3 regions of the Paraburkholderia sp. BR14374 genome follow, and region 3 is predicted to be linked to each of the others. Evidence: riboswitches for the same ligand, from Rfam matches in the RefSeq annotation. Region 3 holds a riboswitch; each other region holds the start of a gene.

What was found. A riboswitch is a leader RNA that binds a small molecule or an ion and turns the genes downstream of it on or off. The one in region 3 is predicted to bind cobalamin.
Region 1: another riboswitch for cobalamin. It lies ahead of AB3X86_RS00490 (TonB-dependent receptor); the one in region 3 lies ahead of cobW (cobalamin biosynthesis protein CobW).
Region 2: another riboswitch for cobalamin. It lies ahead of AB3X86_RS07155 (CbtB-domain containing protein); the one in region 3 lies ahead of cobW (cobalamin biosynthesis protein CobW).

What each region holds. Positions count from the first base shown of each region.
Region 1 is NZ_JBFPKF010000001.1:119,637-121,879, forward strand. It holds gene AB3X86_RS00490 (TonB-dependent receptor) at 1-952, opposite strand, end outside; cobalamin riboswitch at 1,043-1,307, opposite strand; gene AB3X86_RS00495 (ATPase) at 1,528-1,887, shown strand; gene AB3X86_RS00500 (cell division protein ZapA) at 1,884-2,198, shown strand.
Region 2 is NZ_JBFPKF010000003.1:306-2,548, reverse strand. It holds gene AB3X86_RS07165 (hypothetical protein) at 1-180, shown strand, start outside; gene AB3X86_RS07160 (histidine phosphatase family protein) at 194-814, opposite strand; cobalamin riboswitch at 891-1,046, shown strand; gene AB3X86_RS07155 (CbtB-domain containing protein) at 1,087-1,308, shown strand; gene AB3X86_RS07150 (CbtA family protein) at 1,320-2,060, shown strand; partial or broken gene AB3X86_RS07145 (hypothetical protein) at 2,232-2,243, opposite strand, start outside.
Region 3 is NZ_JBFPKF010000020.1:115,869-118,111, reverse strand. It holds gene cobN (cobaltochelatase subunit CobN) at 1-103, opposite strand, end outside; gene cobW (cobalamin biosynthesis protein CobW) at 117-1,208, opposite strand; cobalamin riboswitch at 1,411-1,689, opposite strand; cobalamin riboswitch at 1,770-2,031, shown strand.

The sequences.
Region 1 (2,243 bases), on a different contig from region 3:
AGTCGGTCAGCTTGCCGTTCGCAAACACCGATACCTGACGCACCTTGCTATAGAGGTTGTTCAGATCGGTTGGCACGCCGTACGCATTGTCGTAGCTGTTGTTGTTGTTCGACTGGAAGTAGCTGACGCCCGCATCCCACTTGTCGGTGAACTCATGGCGCAGCGACGCGCTGATGCTCTCGTTCAGATTGCCGTTCGCGTTCGGATTCGCGCCCGGCGCCTCGAGCGGATCGAGCGACGAAAAGCCGTCGCTCTTCGTGCGCGCTAGCGAGATGTTGAAGGTCGTGCGGCCGTCCTGATCGAGCGCGCCGTTCACGCCGGCCGTTTGCATCTGCGTGTGATAGCTGCCGTAGCCGAGCGAAAAATTGAAGCGCGGCGGATGATCGCCGCCGTCTTTCGTGAACACCTGCACGACACCGCCGATCGCGCCCGAGCCGTACAACGCCGACACGTTGCCGTTCACGACTTCGACGTGATCGACCTGGTCGAGCGGAATCTGTGCGAGCTGAGCGGAGCCGAGACTCACCGAATCGACGCGCACGCCGTCGATCAGCAGCAGCGATTGCGTCGACGACGCGCCGCGCAGAAAGAGGCTCGTGGTCGAACCGGGGCCACCCGTGCGCGAAATTTGCGCGCCGGGCGCGAGTCGCAGCAGGCCGGGCAGATCGGTCGCGGTCGTGTCGGCGATATCCTGCTGATCGAACTGCGTGGTCTGCGGGATCGCGTCGCGCAACGCTTGCGCTCCGCGTTGTGCGGTCACGACGATCGGCGACAGCACGTTGCCCGATGCATCGGCGGAAGTGGGATTGGCCGCATCGGCAACGTTTAGGGCGTTCGCGGTGTTTGCATCCGCAGCTGACGATGAAGGCACAGGCTCGGCGCTTTGCGCATGCGCGACGAGCGGCAGGCTCGCGAACGCGAGCAGCGTCGCGCGGGCGATGGGGGACAACATGGGATGACATTCCTGTGGATGGCATGCGCGGCCTGCTTCCCCGCAGGCCGACGCGTCACGAGGCGTCCCCCATGTTTAACGTTTTCGCGGGGGACGTCCCTCTTTTCTGGCCGGTATCCGGGCTACGACACATCGATCCCGCCTTCCCACGCGTGACGCGCAGTGGCACACTCGCAGATTGAACTTCCAACCGTGCGACAAGGACCGACCTGCATGAGCACATCACATGCGGTCGTTTACCGTTGCGGGGGCAGCGCAGGTTCGCGCATCCGGTTTGGCACCGCGCGCGCCCTGCTTCCCGTTTAACTGCGCGCGCCGAAAAGCGCGCGCGGGCACCAGAGTGCGGGAAGTGTAGGAGCGGCTTCGCGGGGCGTCAAGAAAGGCCAACCGGAGCGCGATCCGTTCTGTCGAATGCAGGTTATTGTCCGATGGATTGCCGGTGTTTGATCTTATGGTCGACGACACGACTCGCAACGAACTTGCATGAAGCGATGCTGTTACGTCTCGAAACGAGACAATTGTCGGAACCTGTAATATTCCGCGCTAAAATGCGATGTCTTTAGAGGACGCAGCACATGCTCACCGAACTCGAATCACTCTCCCAGAACATCGGCAAGCTGATTGCGATCAGCAAGCGCCACAACGAAGCGCGGATCGCGCTCGAAGAGCAGCTCGCGCAAACGCGTGCCGAAGTACAAGCCACGCACACCGAACTCGCGCAATTGCGTGCCGAGCGCGACGCACTGCAAGCTGAACGCGACGCGCTGTCCGCCAAGATCGACGACGCTCAGGTGCGCCTGAATGCGATTCTCGAAAAATTGCCGCGCGCACGCGCAAGCAGCGAACCGGATAACCAGCTCGATCTGCTCGAGTCCGCCCAGCCCGAACACGAGGAAGCGGAAGGCGACGTGAGCCGACACGGAGAAAGCGCATGACCACCAAGCAGATCGAAGTATCGATTCTGGAAGTACCCTACCGTCTCGCCTGTTCGCCCGAAACGGAAGGCGCGCTGCTCGAGGCGGTCGCGCGCGTCGACGCCGAGATGAAGAAAATCCGCAGCGGCAGCAATGTGCGCGGCACCGATCGCATCGCGGTGATGGCGGCACTGTCGCTGGCATCGGAACTGCTTAAGCTGCAAAGCAGTGTGCGACACGGAGAAGCATTTCCTGCTGAAGAAATCCGGCGTACAATGCAGCAAATGAACGAACAGCTAGGTACTGTGATTGAGCAGTACAGCATGCAGTAAGCAGTAGTTGACTCAATAGCGGGCCGGTTTCGAACCGGTCGCTTG
Region 2 (2,243 bases), on a different contig from region 3:
AACGGGGATGCATTGGAAGCGGTCGCGGCCGACATCGCGTCGTGCCTGCCCGATGCAACGCACGATCAGAATTCGCCGGGACGTCAGCACTTTTATCTCGGCGCGAAGGATCGACGCACCGAAATCACGCTGACTCCCGAGGGGGCGAACCGGTTGCGGCTGGTGGTATCGGGCAGGTAAGCGACGGTTCCGTTCAGGCGGTGGCAGACGGCCACCATGACCAGCCGCGTCGCGAGTGGTGCAATTCGACGACCGACAGCGGCGTGATCTCGATGCGAGAGAACACGGTTGGCGATGCGCCGAGGGCATGCACGATTGCCGCTCGAAGAAGCGTTGCGTGGGTGATCGCGACGATGGTGCGACCGTGTGCAGAGGCCGCGAAGCCTGCTTCGTTGACCGCGTTGCATGAACGTACGTCTGCCTGTTGCGCGTCGAGCCACTCTCCGACCCGCCGCACAAGTCGATCGAACGATTCACCCCCGGGCGGTGCCGCGTCGGGCTCGCGCGTCCAGGCGGCGAGTTCGCGGGGGGCTTCGTCGGCAATGTCCGCGAGGCGCTGGCCGCGCCATTTGCCATAGTCGATATCCGCCAATGCGTCGGCAGGCGTGGCGCTCAGACCGAGCGCGGCGACCGTTTCGCGGGCGCTGGCGGCGGGGCTGGTGAATACGGTGGCGTCGGCGGGAAGCGCGAGACGGGCGCGCGCCGCTTCGGCTTCGGCGCGGCCGCGCGCGTCGAGCGGATCGTCGGCGGGGAAGCGGCCCGCGCGCTGCGCGGCCGTTGCCGCATGGCTCACCAGTAATAGTCGCGTATCCATTCTTTGCGTTAGCGCCTCATTCGCACTTGCCTGCGTGGCTTGACGGGCTCGCGGCGTGCGTTGCGCGTTGCGGCGTGCCCTCGCCGTCGCGGAAGCCGCAGTTTAGCGCGTAGAATACCGACACTGCGAAGCACGGAAGCCGGTGAGAGCCCGGCGCGGTCGCGCCACTGTAATCGGCCTTGCAATCCACAAGAGCCGAAAGCCAGACCTGAGCTTCGCACCATTCCTCTGCAATCGACTATCGGGGCGCGTTACCCCAGGAGATGTCCATCATGACCAAAGCTGTTTTCGATCGCGCCGCGCAACCGGCGGTCCAGCCCACTCCCATTCCCTTGCGTGAACTGCTGCCGTGGGTCGTGTTCGGCGGCTTGCTGCTGTTGTTCGCGCTTTACTTCGTTGGTGCGGAACAGGGTGCGACGTCGCTCGTGCCTGGCATGTACGTGCATGAGTTCGTGCACGACGGCCGCCATCTGCTTGGCTTTCCCTGCCACTAACGGAGTTCGACATGGTAGGTAAATTGTTGGTGCGCGGGATGCTCGCGGGCATCGTCGCGGGCTTGCTCACGTTCGCGTTCGCGCGAATCGTCGGTGAACCACAGGTCGATCAGGCGATTTCATTCGAAGAGAAAGCGGCCGCCGCGCGCGGCGAGGCGCCCGAGCCCGAAATCGTGAGCCGTGAGACGCAGGCTGGCCTCGGCCTGCTGACTGGCGTGGTCACATATGGCGCGGCATTCGGCGGTCTGTTCTCGCTGGTGTTTGCTTATGCGTATGGACGCGCGGGTTCGTTGAGCGTGCGCGCGCTGTCCGCGTGGCTCGCGCTTGGCGCGTTCATCGCCATCGTGGTCGTGCCGAATATCAAGTATCCGGCCAATCCGCCGTCGGTCGGTGACCCGGACACGATCGGCGCGCGCACGGGCCTATTCTTTCTGATGATCGCGATTTCTCTCGCGACGATGGTGTTTTCGCTGAAGGTGCGGCGCCGCGCGGCGGCGAAGCTGGGTGCATGGAACGGCTCGATCGTCGCGGGGCTCCTATTCGTCGCGATCATCGCGGCCGTACAACTGTCGATGCCGGTCATCAATGAAGTGCCGGCCACGTTCCCGGCCGTGCTGCTGTGGAAGTTCCGCGTTGCGGCGATCGGCATGCAGGTGGTCATGTGGACGACGATCGGGCTGTTGTTCGGCGCGATGGTCGAGCGCAGTGCTTTTATGCGTACGAATGCGCGGGTGACGATGAAGTCCGCCTGAATAGGACGGTGACGCGTGGCCGCGCAAGCGGCGACGCTTCGCGCGCAACGCGCGAGAATGGTTTTGGATCAAGTACTTGGCGCGGTTGTGGAGCGGTTATCCACAGCCTTGCGAACATTTTCTGTGGAAAAGCTGCTTAACGGCTTTTCGCACCTTCACTCGACGCGGCGCCTATGGGAATCC
Region 3 (2,243 bases):
CGGCGGAACTGAGCACGACGATCTCGGCGGGCTGCTGATCGATGCGGATCACGCCCTGCGTATCGTCGACGAAACCGCCCGGCGTCGTGCGCAGCAAATGCATGCTGGTGCGCCCGTTATGCCGTCGCGTTCGACGTCGCGCCGAGCGCCGCGTCGAACGCCTGTTGCAGCGCGGGTTGATCGAGGTCTTCGCCGATCAGCACGAAGCGGCTCAGGGCGTCGTCGCCGTTTTCGCCCGCCTGCCAGCGCCGGTCGAAGTAGCTGTCGAAGCGCCGGCCCACGCCCTGGATCACGAGGCGCATCGCCGCGCCCGGCAGTGCCGCAAAGCCTTTGACACGGTAAATCGTGTAGTTTTCGACCAGCGTCTGCAACGCGGCGAGCGCCGCGTCGCGCGACGGCACCGATGCCTGCACGACGACCGAATCGAATTCGTCGTGGTGATGATCGGGGTCGTCGGCGGAACCGTGGTGGTCGTGACGCAGATGGATCGTCTGTTCCGACGCCGCTTCGAGCCCCAGCAGCGTATGCAGATCGAGCTGTCCCCGCTGCGCGCGCACGATCTTCACCTGCGGCGGAATCTCCGCGCGGATCGCGGCTTCCACTTCGTGCTGCCGCGCGTCGTCGATCAGATCGGTCTTGTTCAGAATCACCAGATCGGCGGCCGACAACTGGTCTTCGAACAGCTCGTGCAGCGGCGACTCGTGATCGAGATTCGGATCGGCCTTGCGCTGCGCATCGACGGCGACCGGGTTATCGGCGAACTGGCCGCTTGCGGCGGCCGGGCCATCCACCACCGTCACCACCGCGTCGACCGTGAAGCCGTTGCGGATCTGCGGCCAGTTGAACGCCTGCACGAGCGGCTTCGGCAACGCGAGCCCCGAGGTTTCGATCAGCACGTGATCGAGTTCGTCGCGCCGCTCCGCGAGCTTTTCCATCACCGGGAAGAACTCCTCCTGCACGGTGCAGCACAGACAACCGTTCGCGAGTTCATACAATTGCCCTTCGGTCTCGACGCCGTTTTCATCGCAACCGATGCCGCAGCCCTTGAGGATTTCGCCGTCGATGCCGAGTTCGCCGAACTCGTTGACGATCACCGCGATGCGCTTGCCGCCCGCATGCTGAAGGATGTGCCGCAGCAACGTAGTTTTGCCACTGCCGAGAAAGCCGGTAACGATCGTGACGGGAATCTTGCGCAATTGAGTTTGCATCGTGAGGTCCATCCCTTTGCGTTGCATCGGTCTGCCGCAAGTTCCGCGCATCGGTCGGCATCGGCTGGCGAATGGAGCGAATGAAGCACGCGCAACAGTACCAGCGATCACCAGACACGGGGACGAACGACGGCATTGCCGCGACAACGGAAATACAGAAAGCGGAACTGAGGTCATGAACGCGCCGCCGCATCCCCGCGGCGGTCGTTCTGCTTCTTCGGGCCGGTATCCGGGCTGGCGAAAGCGCCGCTTCCCCTTCCCGGACGAGTGGTTTCTCGTCCAGTGGTGATATGTCGACGCGACCTTGCGCGAGGACATCGAAGCCGGCACCGCGGCGCCCGGCTATCAAGCCGGAACCGCTTTTCGCTTACCGTTGCGGGGACAGCACAGGTTAGCCGCTCTAGCGCAGATGGCTCCCTGTTTCCCGTTTAACTGCATGCGCACGAACGCGCACGCGAGCACCCAAAGTGCGTGCGAGTGTAGGCCCCCGGGCATGCGCAGTCAAGGAACGCAGGGCGCCGGAAAGCGCCGCCGAGGCTTATCTGGCAAGGCGTCATATGCTATCGTATGCGCGCGTTTGGTGCCCGCACATGCGCTCGCATGTGCAGTTAAACGGGAAACAGGCAGCGCGTCGCGCGTTTAACCTGTGCTGTCCCCGCAACGGTAAGCGACCTGCGGCGCGCGATTCGATTCGCCTTCGATTCCGCTGTGCCGCGCATGCGTTTTTTGATGCCACTGTCCCCGCGAATCCGCAAACCGGGACGGGAAGGCGAAGCGCGTGAGGCCGCCAGCCCGGATACCGGCCAGACGCGGAGGCGGCGCCGCATGCATCCGTGCATCAGGTTGCGCCGCCGGCCGCCGGAATCCGCGGGGAACGGATGTGAAGGCGTAGCAGCGCGGCATCGCGTGTGTCGTGGCGTTCTCTCTGAAGAATCCGCCGCGAACCGCACGAGTGGCCGCGCCCGGATTCGCTGTACCGCATGACATCTATATTCACCGCCGTGTGCACCGTCGCACGCCGCTTCTCTCCCCCCA